DNA from 4 places in the Lysinibacillus sp. NPDC047702 genome. Region 2 is predicted to be linked to each of the others. Evidence: riboswitches for the same ligand, from Rfam matches in the RefSeq annotation. Region 2 holds a riboswitch; each other region holds the start of a gene.
What was found. Region 2 has a riboswitch for S-adenosylmethionine ahead of ACQKIM_RS27120 (MetQ/NlpA family ABC transporter substrate-binding protein). Riboswitches for the same ligand answer to the same signal wherever they lie in the genome.
Positions count from the first base shown of each region.

Region 1 (4,341 bases), on a different contig from region 2:
ATGATGTCCTTATTAATCGTCTCCTAAGACGAGATGATCATGAGCTTGAGGAATGGATTACGAAAGAACGAAAAGCATTTTTTGTAGAGTAAAAAATAAAGAATCTGCTTGCCTTTAGAGGCAAGCAGATTCTTTTTTAATAAAATACTTTATCAACATTATATCTAGAGCGGAAAACATTAATGGCATACGTTTCGTAAATTTCACGTTCCATTGGATCTTCTATTTCATAAACTTCAATTTTGAAAATTTCTTGACGATGATTTTTCATAGGTGATACATTGTCTTCAAAATGTTTTTTTATACGTTGACGAATTTTACGCGCTTTACCGACAAATAAAAGCTCATTTTTCTCATTGTAAAATAAGAAGATGCCACCTTTGTCTCGTGTGATTTTATGGAAGTCAATAAAACCATGGTATGGTGTAATTGGTACATCACCAGGCTTTAAATCTTGCTCACGCTGGCGAATCACTAAATCTGGTTTAGGAAATTCAATTTTAATCAAGCTATTCACGTTCCTCTCTGTTACTAAAGGTATATGTTAACATAATCACAGCATGTTTACCATAAAATTTCATATGTTGTTATGATGATTAGTGTTCATCAAAATTTAGCTAAACATGCATAGTAATGACAAAATATTCTATGTTTTATTGATATTCTTAATAGTTCATGTTACAATTCATTTTAATTAAATAATCTTATCAAGAGAAGCTGAGGGATTTGGCCCGATGACGCTTCAGCAACCTCTAACAAATGTTAGAAAGGTGCTAATTCCAGCAAAGGTTTTTTCCTTTGAGAGATAAGAGTGAACGTGGTGAAAATCCCCCTCATTCTATCTCGCATGGAATAAGGGGGATTTTTTAATTTCATAAAAAGTGTCATTGTAAACTTGATTTTGAAGAGGGAAATAAAAGAGAGGGGAATGCAAGATGCCAATTAATATTCCAAAAAACTTACCAGCTGGAGAACATTTACGAGAGGAAAAGATTTTCGTGATGGAAGAGGATCGTGCGAATACACAACAAATTCGTCCATTAAATATATTAATTTTCAACTTAATGCCTGAAAAAGAGAAAACAGAGCTGCAATTACTGCGCTTGCTAGGGAATACGCCACTGCAAGTCAATATTACATTTTTAAATACAGCAACACATGAATCAAAAAATGTTAGTAAATCACATTTACAGCTATTTTACACGACTTTCCAACAAATTCGTCATCGCCGCTTTGACGGAATGATTATTACAGGAGCACCTGTAGAGAAGATGGCTTTTGAAGAAGTGAATTACTGGCAGGAAATCTCACAAATTATGGATTGGTCTAAGAAAAACGTGACATCTATCCTACATATATGTTGGGGGGCACAGGCTGCTTTATATCATCATTATGGAATCGGGAAGGTTGAACTTCCAGCAAAATGCTCAGGTGTTTATTCGCATGTCATTACAGATTTAACAGTCGACTTAGTGCGTGGATTTAGTGATTTATTTACAGCACCACATTCTCGTTATACATCTGTTTCTATTGATGAAGTACGCAATCATCCTGATTTACGTTTACTGTCCTATTCAGAGGATGCAGGTGTATTTATTGTGCAGTCCAAGGATAATAAAAACATTATGATCACAGGTCATCTTGAGTATGATGCAACAACTTTAGCAGATGAATATAATCGAGATGTCGCAAAAGGGTTAGATATTACTGTACCGGTGAACTATTTCCCGAATGACGACCCAGCACATGAGCCAATTAATACATGGCGTGCCCATACCCATTTGCTATTCTCAAACTGGCTGAATTACTATGTTTATCAAGAAACACCATATGAATGGGATTTCGTTGATGAAATTGAATATCATATTTAGTTAAATTTAAATCCGCAAAAAGCCCAATGTCTCAACTTACTAGAGTGAGAGGTTGGGCTTTTGCTATTTCACTCTTTGTTCACAAATACTGCCATTTTTCCCTTGGATAATTTCTAAAAAGTTGAATTCTACTTAATGTTTGGTATATTATTTTATCAAATGATAGATTTAACTATCATTTTTATTTTACTGAAAGAAGGGATTCATGATGATAAGTGTAGAAGATGTTCCAAAACCAAAAACATTTGGTCCACTTGGCCATTTGCCCTTAATCGATAAAGAGCAGCCAACATTATCACTTTGTAAGCTTGCAGAAGAGTATGGGCCGATATATCGATTAGAAATCCCAGGTTATACTAGCTTAGTAATATCTGGTCATGAATTGGTAGCTGATGTTTGTGATGTTTCACGTTTTGATAAGCAGATTTATAGTGAGTTAGAAAATGTTCGTGCTTTTGGTGGTGATGGCTTATTTACAAGCAGAACAACTGAGCTGAACTGGCAAAAGGCACATAATATCCTACTTCCCACGTTTAGTAAACAGGCTATGAAGGATTATCATTCTATGATGACGGATATTGCTACACAGCTGATACAAAAATGGGAACGTTTGAATCCGATGGAGGAAATTGATGTCCCAGAGGATATGACACGGTTAACGCTAGATACCATTGGATTATGTGGCTTCAACTATCGTTTTAATAGCTTTTATAGAGAAACACATAGCCCTTTTATTATGAGTATGGTTCGTGCTTTAAATGAAGCCATGTTAAAAAGTTCCCGATTAAAGATACAAAATCTGATGATGGTTGGCACAAGGCGTCAATTTAACGAAGATATTGAAACAATGTTTTCATTAGTAGATAAAATTATTGAGGAGCGAAAGACAAGAGGTATGCAGGAGGAGATAGATTTACTAGGCAGAATGTTAAATGTAAAAGATCCTGACACAGGAGAAACGCTGAGCGATGAAAATATTCGCTATCAAATCATTACATTTTTGATAGCCGGACATGAAACAACAAGTGGATTGCTATCCTTTGCCCTCTATTTTTTAATTAAGCATCCTGAAGTGCTAGAAAAGGCTTATAAGGAAGTTGATCAAGTATTGACTGAAGAAACACCAACATATGAACAGATTTTACAGCTAAAGTACATTCGTCTAATTTTAAATGAATCATTACGTTTATGGCCAACAGCACCTGGCTTTGAGCTTTATGCTAAAGAGGATACTGTGATTGGCGACAAGTATTTGATTAAAAAAGGAGACAATATTAGTGTTCTTCTGCCGCAGCTTCATCGTGATAAAAATGCGTGGGGTGAAAATGTTGAACAATTTTATCCAGAGCGCTTTGAAGATCCTCAGAATATTCCTACACATGCCTTTAAACCGTTTGGAAATGGTCAGCGTGCCTGTATCGGCATGCAATTTGCCCTTCATGAGGCAACTTTGGTGTTAGCAATGATTTTACAGCGTTTTGAATTAATTGATTATGATAATTATCAATTAAAAATACAGCAAACTCTTACGATAAAGCCAGGTGATTTTAAAATTCGAGTAAAGCAGCGTAATCGAGTAATTAACCAGAAAACAACAGTAGCACCTCAGCGACTAGAAAAAATGCATACTTTACCAAAACTCAGTGTAGAGAATGCAAAAATGTCTTTGTTAATCCTCTATGGCTCTGATTTGGGAACAGCAGAAAGAGTTGCTAAACAGTTAGCAGACGAATCTATTTTGTATGGTATTCACAGTGAAGTAGCTTCGCTAGATGAGTATGCTGGAAAATTACCTAAAGAGGGCGCTGTATTGATTGTTTGCTCTTCTTATAATGGTCATCCTCCAAGAAATGCTCGAAAGTTTCTTGCATGGCTAGAGAATAGTAATGAGAATAGCCTACAAGGAGTAAATTATGCTGTGTTTGGCTGTGGAGATCGAAATTGGCATTATACGTATCAAAAGGTACCTCGAACGATAGATCAACAGCTTGCCATTAAAGGGGCTACAAGAATTTTGCTACATGGGGAAGCGGACGCAAGTGCAGATTTTGAAAAGCAATTGGAGCACTGGCGAGAGCAGCTGTGGCAGACTATGAAAGAGACATTTGATTTAACTATAGATGACAATATGCTACAGGAACAAGCTAAATTGTCTATTCAAGTTGTAAAAGGCTTAGAAACGGTACCACTTGCATTAAAACATGGCGCCTGCTATGCATCAATTATAAAAAATGAAGAGCTTCAATCAGCCAATAGTAAACGGAGTACACGTCATATTGAAATTGCATTGCCAAAGGGGCTTAGCTATCAGGAGGGGGATCATCTTGGAGTGGTACCTAAGAATAGCAGCAAGCTAATCCATCGAGTTCTTCGTCGATTTAAATTGAATGCAAATGATCAGCTACTCATTTCGTTTAATGGAAATGGATCACATCTTCCTACAGATGATTATCCGGTCAGCTTATACGAA
Region 1 covers NZ_JBNNMG010000024.1:30,747-35,087, forward strand. The annotation lists gene ACQKIM_RS13220 (TrmB family transcriptional regulator) at 1-92, shown strand, start outside; gene ACQKIM_RS13225 (nucleotide excision repair endonuclease) at 137-508, opposite strand; SAM riboswitch class I at 702-812, shown strand; gene metA (homoserine O-acetyltransferase MetA) at 936-1,871, shown strand; gene ACQKIM_RS13235 (bifunctional cytochrome P450/NADPH--P450 reductase) at 2,077-4,341, shown strand, end outside.
Region 1: it holds a riboswitch for S-adenosylmethionine, as region 2 does, so the genes downstream of both, metA (homoserine O-acetyltransferase MetA) here and ACQKIM_RS27120 (MetQ/NlpA family ABC transporter substrate-binding protein) in region 2, are expected to answer to the same signal.

Region 2 (4,341 bases):
AAGCCACCACCAATTGCTAAACCCTGTATCATAGCTATGGTTGGGTGCGGAAATTTATAGAGTGCGTCAATTGCCCTTAATGCCAAATCATTGTATGCCTTCGCGTTGTCAGCTGCATAACGAATATCTAAAAACTCACTAATATCTGCCCCTGAAGAAAAGGCAACCTCATTTACGCCACGGACAATTAAAAGTTTGATAGAAGGGTCAGAGCTTAAATGATGAAGCTCATTCAAAATAGCCTGAAACATTGCCCTTGATAAAGAGTTACGTTTCTCAGGACGATTTATCACTAAAGTTGCTATATAACCATTTTTCTCTACATAAATTTCATTTGTCACAGTGCTCCTCCTTAATCCTTCTTAAGTTTTGCTGCAAACCGATTGCCAATAGATTGAATACTCTGAACAAGAATGATTAAAATAAATACGGTCGCATACATAACATCGACCTCATAGCGTAAATGACCATAACGGTAGGCAAGATCACCTAAACCACCCGCACCAACCATTCCTGCCATTGCTGTTGCTCCAATAAGACCAATTGTGGCAATGGTTAAGCCTAAAATGATAGAAGGGCGAGCCTCGCGTAATAAAACATTCCAGATAATATGACGGCGTTTAATGCCCATTGCTGTATAAGCCTCTACAACACCTGGGTCCACTTCTAATAGTGCTGTCTCCATCAGTCGTGCGATATAAGGTGCCGTATAAACAACAAGTGGTACAATCACACCTTTCACACCAATCGTTGTCCCAACAATTAGCTTTGTAAACGGTAAAATAAAGAAGAGTAAAATGATAAATGGGACGGAGCGAATTATATTAATGAATAAATTAAAAAATTGATAAAGAAATTTATTTTCAAAAGATTGACCAGGACGTGTTAAAACAATTAAGAGCCCTAATGGAATTCCAATGACTATGGAAAAGAATAAAGATATTCCGACCATTTGGAAGGTTTCGATAATTGATTTTCCAATAACATCTGACCAATCTGTAAAGAAGCCTTGAATACTATTCATTTTGTTCGCCTCCTAATTCCTCTACGGCTACTCCATTTTCTGTGAAATACGTTAATGCCTTTTGTACAATATGCGCCTCACCATTTAAATGAACGACGATATTTCCGACGATGCCATTTTTTAATTCAATAATATTGGCAGTTAAAATATTTGGCTGAACATCGTATACTTTGCTGACCTCTGTCAGTAACGGTTTTCCAGTACTTTCTCCGAGAAATGTTAGACGAATAACACTCCCTGAAACATTGAGCTGCTGGATAAGAGAAGGGGATAGATTACGCTGTGAAATCGTGTTCAAGAACTTTCGCGTTGTTGGGTGCTGAGGCTTCGCAAAAAGATCAATAGCAGAGCCGTATTCCACAACTTTCCCTGCTTCAAGAACAGATACATCATCGCAGATTTTTTGTATGACATTCATTTCATGCGTAATAAGTAAAATAGTAATGCCTAGCTCACGATTAATTTTCAATAAAAGCTCAAGAATGGCTTCTGTTGTTTCTGGATCAAGTGCACTAGTCGCTTCATCACTTAGTAAGATTTCGGGTTCCTGTGCTAATGCACGGGCAATAGCAACTCGTTGTTTTTGACCTCCTGAAAGCTGACTTGGAAAGCTTTCTAATTTTTCTGTTAAACCAACAATTTCAGCGTATTTCGCCACACGATTTTTTACTTCGACATCGTTATAGCCAAGAAGCTTTAATGGGATAGCAATATTGTTATAAACGGTCGCAGTTTTTAAGAGATTAAAATGCTGGAAGATCATCCCGATCTTTTGACGGGTCTTTCGAAGATCATTTAGGGAAAGGGAAGTAATATCCACATTATTGATCCAAACTTTTCCTGCTGTTGGACGCTCCAATAGGTTGACACAGCGAATAAGTGTACTTTTACCTGCACCACTATAGCCAATGACCCCATGAATTTCACCTTTTTTAACATGAAGGTTAATCCCATTCACTGCTCTGACAATACCTTTTTTTGTTTTAAATTCTTTGGATATATTTTCTAACCGAATCATATGGATGTCTCCTTTCTAAAAAGCAAGAATCTGCTCGCTTTCCCAAAGGATTCTAGCAGATTCTCTATTTTATCCCGCTTAACGTGCTGTATAATCCCCTTTTCAAGAACAAAAAATTCTAAGTAGGGATCTTAATAACCTGTATAAGCCCAATTGTTTCAACGAATAATCAGTGGAAGATGGGGAAAATAACCACTTTGTCGAAGTCTATTTTTAGTACTTACCAGCTTGCAATTACAGAACCCTTAAATTCATCTTCAATAAATTTGCGTACTTCATCAGATTGATAAGCTTCAACGAATTTTTTAATCGTTGGATCATTCTCATTTTCGGCACGTACTACGATATAGTTTACATAAGGAGAGTCAGTAGATTCTAAAAGGATAGAATCTTCTTTAGGATTAATGCCAGCATCAAGCGCAAAGTTTGTATTAATAGCAGCTACATCAACCTCACTAAGCTGCTTTGGAATTTGTGCAGCCTCTAACTCTATGAATTTTAAATTTTTCTTGTTTTCCTCAACATCACGGATAGATGCTGTTAGGCCAGTACCTTCTTTTAATTTAATATAGCCAGCTTCTTGTAAAACAAATAGTGCACGGGCACCGTTTGTTGGATCGTTTGGTAAACCAAATGTTGCTCCGTCTGGTATTTCATCAAAAGATTTATATTTTTCAGAGTAAACACCCATTGGATTCAGAATAGTTTTTCCTACTGGTACTAAGTCTGTATCATGATCTTTATTAAAAGTATCTAAGAAAGGCTCGTGCTGATAGCTGTTTGCATCAAGATCGCCTTCAGCTAATGAAGTATTAGGTAAAACATAGTCAGAGAAGGATTTAAGCTCTACTTCCAAGCCTTTTTCCTTTGCAACTTTTGCCGCAACCTCTGCAATTTGTTCATGTGGACCAGAAGTGACACCTACTACGATTTTATTTTCATTAATAGCCTTACCTTGGTCGCCATTACTATCTTCTTTTGTACCACAGCCTACTAATGCCGCTGCTAATGTAAGACCTGCTAAGCCTATTAAAAATTTGTTTCGTTTCTTCATGAAAATGACCTCCAAAGTTTGTTTTATCGGTTTTTAAAAATAAAAAAAACTCTCTTATAAACTAAGAGAGGCTCATGAAAAAACGTCCTCTCTTATCTATCAAACGACAATCGTTTGCAGGATTTAGCACCTTCCTTTAAAAAGGAGGTTGCCGAGCTTCATAGGGCCAGTCCCTCAGCTACTCTTGATAAGAGATATATAGTATTTTTATAAATCCGATAGAACTAATATAAATTATAGGTTATTATTAGTCAATAATTATTTTATTTTTTATTTATTTTGATTTAGCAAATATGTGAAGAGATGAATGGTTTTTTGTTTTTGCATCCGCTGAATCAAGTGAGAGCCCCCTACGGATTTTGAGTAGAAGCTTTTAGAGCTAGCTGGACGTTGGGCGTAAATAATTTTGAAGCAAAAGGGGGTGTAGGGATGCCTATAAGAGTAAATTATGGAGTTGGAGCATTTGGAAAAGTGATTAGTGCTCGTATTTTAATGGGGACTGATATTATTGAGGGGATAGAGGCAATCTGTCAAGAGAACGATATTGAGTCGGCTACCATTGTTAGCTGTATTGGCAGTTTTCAAAAAAGTAGTTTTGTATATTTAGTACCAGATGAGACCTCTAAAATTAATGTCGGTTTCAGTGAAGTAGTTAAAAAAGAGGGACCCCTTGAATTTATTCAAGGTGCTGGTGTTGTGTGTAAACGTGATGGAGAATATGAGACGCATCTTCATGGATCAATGAGTGATCAATGGGGTCAAGTATCGGGAGGGCATTTGATAAAGGGTGGAAATATTGTAATTACAGCCGATATCGTTTTAGCTGAGGTACAGGGCATTCAGCATATTCGCCAATTTGATGATGAAACAGGACATGTTCAATTTTATCCTTTAGAAAAAGACTTACGAAGTCCAAGAAAGATCGAGAAATGAAAAAACTGTTCTATGGCATTGCTGTAGAACAGTTTTTTTGGAATTTGTTTATATCAATTATGCCTCGGCATAATTGCGTCCGGAATCGGCTTTGTGCTTAGGCCTGCGTGATGCAGATCAGTTAGCCGTTATCGCATGGATGCGATGATTTTAGGCTAACATCCTTTATTAACTCCTTTTCGATTCCGTGACATCCGCCAGAGGCTTTGGGCCAACACGATGTTGGTCACTCAGGCGTTTTCACAGGATGTGAAGATCTTAGCCTGAGTTCCTCTATTTCAGCGGGTGTTTGGACACCTCTGAAAAGTAGCT
Region 2 covers NZ_JBNNMG010000105.1:126-4,466, reverse strand. The annotation lists gene ACQKIM_RS27135 (enoyl-CoA hydratase/isomerase family protein) at 1-341, opposite strand, end outside; gene ACQKIM_RS27130 (methionine ABC transporter permease) at 353-1,024, opposite strand; gene ACQKIM_RS27125 (methionine ABC transporter ATP-binding protein) at 1,017-2,042, opposite strand; gene ACQKIM_RS27120 (MetQ/NlpA family ABC transporter substrate-binding protein) at 2,263-3,096, opposite strand; SAM riboswitch class I at 3,186-3,290, opposite strand; gene ACQKIM_RS27115 (PPC domain-containing DNA-binding protein) at 3,526-4,029, shown strand.

Region 3 (4,341 bases), on a different contig from region 2:
ATAAAATTGTGGATGATAAGGTTTTTCCTAATATTCGTGATATAGAGATGGAATATCTAACCAAGTAATCTGATTGAACAAAAATATAGAAAAGTGGTACTATGAGGGACGCTGCATTATCAAAATAATAGAAAGATAACAAAAGCCTTGTAGGACAGTTAATTGGTCCTGCAAGGCTTTTGTGTTAATAATAGTATCCAAAAGAACTGCTCGGGTTGCCAAGAGAATAGCTCGGGTCACCCGTAGAACTGCTCGGGTTATCTGTAGAACTTATCAGATCACCTGGAGATTTGCTCAGGTTCCCATTAAAGTATTTAATGACTTTATTTACAATAATCCAATCCATTTCCAGTAGGTCGCGGAGAACAGAAGCACTAGGATGAAACCAATAATGGTCAATGGTATACCAGATTTCAAGAAATCCTTTGTTGTAAAAGCTCCTGTACCATAAGCAAGCATATTTTGGGGTGCGCTTATTGGTAACAGGAAGCCAAAGCTAATCACAAATTGCTGCACAATGACGAAACCGACCTGGTCAACATTAGCCGTTAATGTGGAGGCCAAAACGATAAACACAGGTACAAGCGCAGATGCTAAGCTTGTCGCACTGGCAAAGCCTAAGTGAATTAGAATATTAAATAGTGTAACCAATGCGATTGTTGCTAGAATCGGCATAGTATCTAGACCGAGTGATCCAAATACTTTGTCAGATAACCATGATGCACCTTTCGTATTCAATAAAATTGTACCAAGCATTATACCAACCGCAAAGACGATAATTGTTCCCCAAGGAATATGAGGCTCAACTTCCTTCCACGTATAAACACCGATTTTGGGCATTAATAGAATAGCGATAGCAATAATTGTGACTGTTGTTGTGTCGAATGGGTGCAGTTTACCCTCAGTTGCCCAGAAAAATAGTAAAACCATTGACGTGATGATTAAACGGACTTCAGGAGCTTTTAATGGACCTAGTTCTGCAAGCTGCTTTTTGATTACCTCTTTTCCGCCCTCTATGTTGCTAGTCTCAGGCTTAATCAGAGAAATCATAATGAAAAATAAAGCTATAGACATGATAATCGAGAAGGGTGCAGCGTAGAGTAACCAAGCACCCCAAGAAATATCCACATTAAATTGTTCTTGAATAAAATTTAAAGCGACCATATTTTGAGCGGCTGCTGTCTTAATTCCAATATTCCAAATGGAGACGGCCTGTACTGAGGTGATGACAAGTAAGGCAGCGAGTCGGCTATCACGAGGCAAACCAAATGCAGCGACCATTCCAAGTAGTATTGGGACTACTGCGCCAGCACGAGCTGTAGCAGAAGGAACAAAAAATGCGAGTGCTATAGATACTAAAATGGCACCAAAAACGATTGCTTTTGTTTTAGTCCCTACAAGTGAAAGTATCCATAGGGCGAGTCGTTTATGTAAGTTGGTAATTTGCATCGCTGCTGCTAAAAATAGAGCTGCAGCTACTAGGGCTACTGCAGAATTACTAAATCCACTTAAAGCTAATTTTAGGGCACCTGCAGTTCCTAATTCTGCTGTTGGATCGTCTATTGAAGGAGCCAGTCCTAGTAAAACGGTTACCAGTGCGATTATCATGGCAGAGCTGACAGGATATGAAACTGCTTCTGTTACCCAAAGAATGACTGAGAAAGCTAAGATGGCTAAAGCCCGTTGACCCGCAACAGGTAAATCGCCGTTATTAGGTAAAAAAATAATGATGATTAATGAAGCAAAGGCTAAACCAATCCAAAGTGGCTTTAAATTACGTTTTGCGGCTGCTTGTTGAAGAGTAGACATATTTTTTCATCCTTTCTACGATAAACATGACGATTATTGTCTATAACATCGGTCAGTAAAATGTTTTATTAAGAAAATAATTTATCTATTTATTGGAGAAAAAATAAGTAAGTGAAATACTCCCTTTTTACAGCATTAATAGTAGATAAAGAGAAAATATATGGTCATAGAAAAGACAAAAACATCCAAAAAAATATTATTTCTTTTTCTTAAAAGCCGAAGTTACCTTAGGCTCTGTTCCTTTGACTAATCGTTTAATATTTTCGATATGCAATATGATAGCTATGCCAAAAAGTAGCAAAGCTATAATCGTTGGACCTATTCCCGGAATCCATAAATAAGTTGCTGTACAAAAAACAAGATAGAACTCTAAAACACCAACGATTAAATAGTTTGTCGCAAAAGATAAAATGACAAATAGAATAAGTGCAAATAAACCAATTTTCCAATCAACAGCAAGCAATATTCCTATTATGGAAGCTGTACCTTTACCGCCATTAAAGCCCATATGGAATGGGAAATTATGACCCAGAATGACACCTGCTGCTATGAGATAGGTGAAGAGCCAAACTTGCACCTCTGTGTAATGTGTTGCATCTGCTAGATAGATATGTGCGCCAATAATCGCTAACACACCTTTACCAATATCGATAAGTGCTACTAATACCCCGTATTTCCATCCTAGGGAAAGGGTTGCATTGGATGCACCTGCATTCCCATGACCAGTCTTTTTTAAATCTACACCGGATAAAAACTGTGCCACTTTAGAGCCATGAAGACAGCCGATGAAATAACCAACAACAATAAATAGAATGATGGTTGTTATCATGAAAATCCTCCTTTCTAAATAAATATTAAAATAGTGTATGCGTTCATATTACGTAAAGAAGCAGACTGAAGTTTCGGAAAAAATAAAATTTTAGTGTTGACAGAAAAAAAGTCTATGATTATACTGTGTAACAACGATGGAAATTGAATCGCAATACTCTTATCAAGAGCGGCGGAGGGATAGGCCCTATGATGCCCGGCAACCAGCAAGAAATGAACTTGCTAAGGTGCTAATTCCTACAGATTCTTACTTGGATCTGGCAGATAAGGGGAGGAAAACTTGCAACTGCAACCCTCTTCTTAGCTGAAGGGGGTTTTTGTTTTCTACTGAAAAATCCTCCTCATCTCCGGTACCATCGTAAAAAAATAACCACTTGGAGGTATACAATGACAAATTTTAAACCAGAAACATTGCTGTTACATGGGGGCCAAGAGCCTGACCCGGTAACAGGATCTCGCACCGTACCCGTATATCGCTCTACGGCTTTCGTTTTTAAAGACACTGCTCATGCGCAACGTCTTTTTGCCCTAGAGGAAGCTGGCAATATTTACACACGTATTACGAACCCAACTGTAGATGTTTTTGAAAAACGCGTCGCTTTATTAGAAGGCGGTACAGCAGCAGTAGCACTATCATCTGGTGCAGCTGCGATAGCATTTTCAATTTTAAATCTTGCAGGTGCAGGGGATGAAATTGTTGCAGCTAGCTCTTTATACGGTGGTACTTATAATTTATTTGCTAACACACTACCAAACTATGGTATTAAAACGATTTTTGTAGATGAAACAAATCCTGAAAACTTCAAGGCAGCAATCACTGATAAAACAAAAGCAGTATTCGCTGAAATTTATGGTAACCCAAGCTTAAAAGTACTAGATATTGAGGCGGTGGCTAATATTGCACATGAAAACAGCTTACCATTAATTATCGATAGTACGTTTGCTTCACCATATGGCTCTACACCAATTGATTTTGGTGCCGATATTGTTGTTCACTCCGCAACAAAATGGATTGGTGGACATGGAACAACTTTAGGTGGCGTTGTAGTTGATGCAGGGAAATTTGATTGGACTCGTGGTCGTTTCCCAGGATTTACTGAGCCAGATGCTTCCTATCATGGCATCCGATATGGTATAGACACAGCAGCAGCTGCATTTGCTACAAAGCTGCGTGTACAATTACTACGTGACTTTGGGCCAACATTAAGTGCTGATGCGGCATTTAATTTATTACAAGGTTTAGAAACGCTTCATTTGCGTATCCCTAAACATAATGAAAATGCTTTAGCAGTAGCCGAATATTTACGAAACCACCCATCTGTGGAATATGTAAATTATAACGGCTTAGAAGATTTCCCTACACATGATTTAGCTAAAAAATATTTAAGAAATGGCTTCGGTTCTGTGCTTACTTTTGGCATTAAAGGTGGACGTGAAGCAGGGCGTAAATTAATCGATAGTGTGAAATTATTCTCCCACGTAGCCAATGTAGGGGATGCTAAATCATTAATAATTCATCCAGCTTCTACTACACATCAGCAATTATCAGCTGAAGAGCTAATACAAACTGGTGTAACCGAGTCGCTCATTCGCTTATCAATCGGTTTAGAGGCAGTAGAGGATATTATTGCAGATTTAGAACAAGCTATTGAGCAAGTAACAGCTTCACAACAAAAGATTGAAGCATAAAAACATTGGCTAATG
Region 3 covers NZ_JBNNMG010000011.1:20,385-24,725, forward strand. The annotation lists gene ACQKIM_RS08145 (DASS family sodium-coupled anion symporter) at 328-1,809, opposite strand; gene ACQKIM_RS08150 (glycerol-3-phosphate acyltransferase) at 2,006-2,638, opposite strand; SAM riboswitch class I at 2,795-2,908, shown strand; gene ACQKIM_RS08155 (O-acetylhomoserine aminocarboxypropyltransferase/cysteine synthase family protein) at 3,025-4,326, shown strand.
Region 3: it holds a riboswitch for S-adenosylmethionine, as region 2 does, so the genes downstream of both, ACQKIM_RS08155 (O-acetylhomoserine aminocarboxypropyltransferase/cysteine synthase family protein) here and ACQKIM_RS27120 (MetQ/NlpA family ABC transporter substrate-binding protein) in region 2, are expected to answer to the same signal.

Region 4 (4,341 bases), on a different contig from region 2:
CAGTGAAAAATAACTGTGTCTATGAGGTTGATTTCTTAACATGGATGAACTACGGCATTCTCTCCCATAACAAAAAAATAGATGATGTTTTACGTGTTCTTGGATAAAATAATTGTGAAAGAAGGCTATTAAGAACGAAGCCTTCTTTTTTGATCGGGTTTCCTCCACTTTTAATCGGCTTGAGCTATACTTTGATCGGGTTCCGTTCTTTTTTGATCAGCTTGGGCTTCTCTTTGATCGGGTTCCATTCTTTTTTGATCAGCTTGGGCTTCTCTTTGATCAGGTTCCGTCCCTTTGATCGGTTCGGCCCCCTCTTTGATCAGGTCCCCTCCATTTTTGATCAGCTTGAACTCTTTTTTGCTCAGGTCCCTCCATTTTTGATCAGCTTGAACTCTTTTTCGATCTGGTTTCCTTCACTTTTGATCAGCCCAGGCTCATCTCTGATCAAGCTCCATTATTTCCAATCGACTTAGTTACCTCTTCCTAGCTCATCCACTGTATTGTTCTGCTTCATTTGATAATGCCCTCCTTGATATCTAGAAACAGTGAACACCGAAAGTCTTTGCTGCACATAAGATAGGGTATCAGCTAGTGGATAGGAGGAATTAAGCTGTATTACAACCACCCTTATCCATATTTCGTCTATCCTACCTATTATCCAGAATTGGCAATAGTAAATCATCCAGCTCTTCACCAACCATCTAGATATTTAGCTATGCCGACAAATACTAATCCTTTTCCCGCTGTAAATACAAATAAATTAAAAATTTCTGCCAAGCGAGTAAAGGGAATTATGCAGCAAGCTCAGCTACTTACAGATAAAATTGATGGATCAGAACAATTTGCACATGATCTTATGGATGCTGCACAGAAATCAAATAAATCGGAGGTTGAAAAGTTAATCATTTCAACGGGTATTACTATGAAATTTGAAACAAACTATACACCTGATAATATTCGGATAGTATTTACAGATAGTGAATGCTGCAAGCTTACGTTAGTTTTAAGCTGGTGACAGCACCTTTTCTACAAGAGGGCTCTTTTCATAAGAACCCACTTGTATACTTAACTTTCCCCTAAGAGCCTCTAATCAGCGTGGCTCTTTCCCTAACAAATGCTTAACCGTATTAGTTGGTTTTTCTGGTACCCTAAAGACATTGTTTTTACGCTAACTAGATCAGCATCTCCCTTAATGTATCAGTTCCAGATCAATATAACGAACAGGGCGATTAAGAAGAGTTATTAACAACTGGATATAGCCGCTCTTTTTGTATGTAAAATATTAACCATGTATCCCTATTGAACTTGTAAACTATAAAAAAATATGCTAATGTATTTGTAATCGTTATTTCTGAAAATTCTTATATCGCATTTCTTATCAAGAGAGACAGAGGGATTGGCCCTATGAAGTCTCAGCAACCAGCCTCTGGGTATGGTGCTAACTCCAATTGGCAAAATATTTGCCTTGAAGATGAGAAGACCTACATCAGTTGCTTTGCACAAGAGTCCTCTTCTCCAAGAAGGACTCTTTTTTGTGGTTGTGATTGAACAAGAAGGAAATAACTCAAACTATTAATAGGAAGCAGGTAAATACGATGACTAATGAACTTTTACAAGCAGTGCAGCTATTGAAATCAAGAAAATGGGTAGATTTAACACATACATTTGGACCAAATTCGCCTCACTTCTTTATGTTTGAGGACGCAAAATTTGAAACCTTATTCTCTCATGATGATGGCTTCTTTGCACAGCAATTCACTTTTCCCGGACAATACGGAACGCATATTGATCCCCCTATCCATTTTGTAAGGGACACACGTTTTTTAGAAGAATTAGATTTAAAGGAATTAGTGCTACCATTAATCGTGATTGATAAATCGAATGAAGCCGATCAAAATAATGATTTTACCTTAAGTGTTCAGGGTATTCTTGACTTTGAGGCTGAGCATGGGGAAATTGAAGCAGGTACATTTGTTGCCCTACGCACCGATTGGAGTAAGCGCTGGCCAAATAAGGAAGCATTCAATAATAAGGATGCTGAGGGTCATAATCATATACCCGGTTGGGGATTAGAGGCTTTACAATTTTTATTCAAAGAACGAAAAGTTAGTGCTATTGGTCACGAAACTTTCGACACTGATTCAGCAGCAGATTTTCGTAAAAATGGTAAGTTAGACGGTGAATATTTTGTACTTGAGCAAGATACTTATCAAATTGAGCTTTTAACAAATTTAGATCAGTTGCCACCAAAAGGGGCTGTCATATTCAATATCGTACCAAAACCAGAAAAAGCATCTGGATTCCCCGTTCGTTCATTTGCCATCCTACCTTAAAAATAAATAAGGGTCTCATTCACTTCACTTAGAAGAATCAGACCCTTATTTATTTCTTTTTTTGAAAAAATAATAAATGATCAACATTAATATGATGAAGACTACAATTAGATAAATACTGTAATGAGATAAATAAAATCCTACATAGCGCCATTTCTCACCTAGTACTTTTCCTAGTGTAATAAAAGTAAATGTCCAAATAAATGCTCCTGCATAAGCAAAAAAAGCAAATTTCCTATATGGATAGTTATTAATGGCAGCTATATATGCGGTAAGATGGCGTACACCTGGAATAAAAAAACCTATCAGTAATAAGACTGGGCCTATTTTTGTAAACAATTTTTTAGTAAAATCAATTTTCTGTTTAGTAATATGAATCTTCGGTCCGTATTTATGCAATAAAGGTAGCCCGAACCGATAACCTATATAGTAACTTAAGGTAATGCCGCCTATTGCCCCTATGGCTGCGCTGAGTAATGCCGGAACATGTGCTAGTGTTTCGCGATATACACTATATCCTACATATGTTAAAAATATTTCATCAGGAATAGGCAACCCGACAATCCCTCCAACAAGGATAAGAATAATGCCAAAATACCCGTAATGTTCTATAAGAGATTGTACATGATGTGCCATAAATTCATCCCACCTAAAGCATTATTTATCGTTAGCTTTATCATACTCAATGTAGTTAACATTATGAGTTGTATAGCCTCAATCATTTTTCATTATTTTGCTAAAGAAAGTTTTTTCCTTTGTCATTTAGTGTCAAAAAACTAATAGCTCTTCCTTTAAACTCTAGTAAATTTAGGTTACATGTCATTCCTTTAAATTTACTAAAAATATTATTTGTTTTCAAATAATGACTTTCTTAAATTATTTGTAGCTCCTGTAAAGCATGATATATGCCATCTTCAATGGATTTCTTCGTTATATAATCAGCACTACTTTTCAAAGCCTCACTTCCATTACCCATTGCAATCCCAAGACCAACCTGTTCTAACATATCTATATCATTATCACCATCGCCAAACGCAAGTGCTTCCTCAGGGCTCAATTTGAAATAATCAAGTACAGCTTGAACAGCAATCGATTTGGAAACATCAGATTGCAATACATTTGTAATATATGGATGCCATCTTCTAAATTTTAAATGAGGAAATTGTGCTATATATTTTTGCTCAGTATCCTCATTAGCATATAAACACATTAAATAAACCTCCTGCTCTACAATATTTTCATGGGCTTCTGGAAATTTGGATAAAGATAATGTTTCTTGCAAGGCTTTTAGAGTCCTCGACTTATGTACGTTATTCATAAATAAATGTTCTGTAAAAAATGAAAGACTCTGTTTATTCTCTTCAGCAAAAGCTTGAACTGCTTGGACAAAAGTTTTGTCAATTGATATTTTATGTATCACCTGATCTTGATGCTTAACATACGCTCCATTAGCGGTTATAAATGTCTCTATTCCTATGCTTCTTAAACTTTGACACATTGATAATGGTCTACCTGTAGCAGCAACAATGCGAATTCCCCTCTGTTTTAACTGATGTATTGCCCTCCTCGTACTTTCCTCAATACAACCATCTTCATAATTAATAAGTGTTCCATCTACGTCAAAAAAAACAATTTTACAATCCATCTTGTACACCTCATCTTTATTCATCGGCTAAAATAGTCGTAAATACCCATTATCGTAATTTTAATTCTTAAACCTGGTTCGATAACGGCAGCAACATTTGTACGTAATTTGACAAATTTAAAATAAATCATATAACTTCTGTTCACTATACCGATAAACACTATTGCGAATACATATAAAAACATCTGCAAACAAAAAAAGTATTAATTTTTTCATTTTAATAATTCTAAAGGAGTATACCAAAGAACACAGAATTGATAAAATGAAAGATAATAAATTAAATACATTGAACGATAATACCCATCGTATAAATAGAACAAAAGAAACAACAATTAATTAAGAGTAAAGGAGTTGATTCTTATG
Region 4 covers NZ_JBNNMG010000001.1:67,296-71,636, reverse strand. The annotation lists gene ACQKIM_RS00370 (AraC family transcriptional regulator) at 1-107, shown strand, start outside; gene ACQKIM_RS00365 (hypothetical protein) at 716-1,015, shown strand; SAM riboswitch class I at 1,373-1,478, shown strand; gene ACQKIM_RS00360 (cyclase family protein) at 1,596-2,333, shown strand; gene ACQKIM_RS00355 (DedA family protein) at 2,379-2,969, opposite strand; gene ACQKIM_RS00350 (Cof-type HAD-IIB family hydrolase) at 3,205-3,978, opposite strand; gene ACQKIM_RS00345 (DUF2225 domain-containing protein) at 4,339-4,341, shown strand, end outside.
Region 4: it holds a riboswitch for S-adenosylmethionine, as region 2 does, so the genes downstream of both, ACQKIM_RS00360 (cyclase family protein) here and ACQKIM_RS27120 (MetQ/NlpA family ABC transporter substrate-binding protein) in region 2, are expected to answer to the same signal.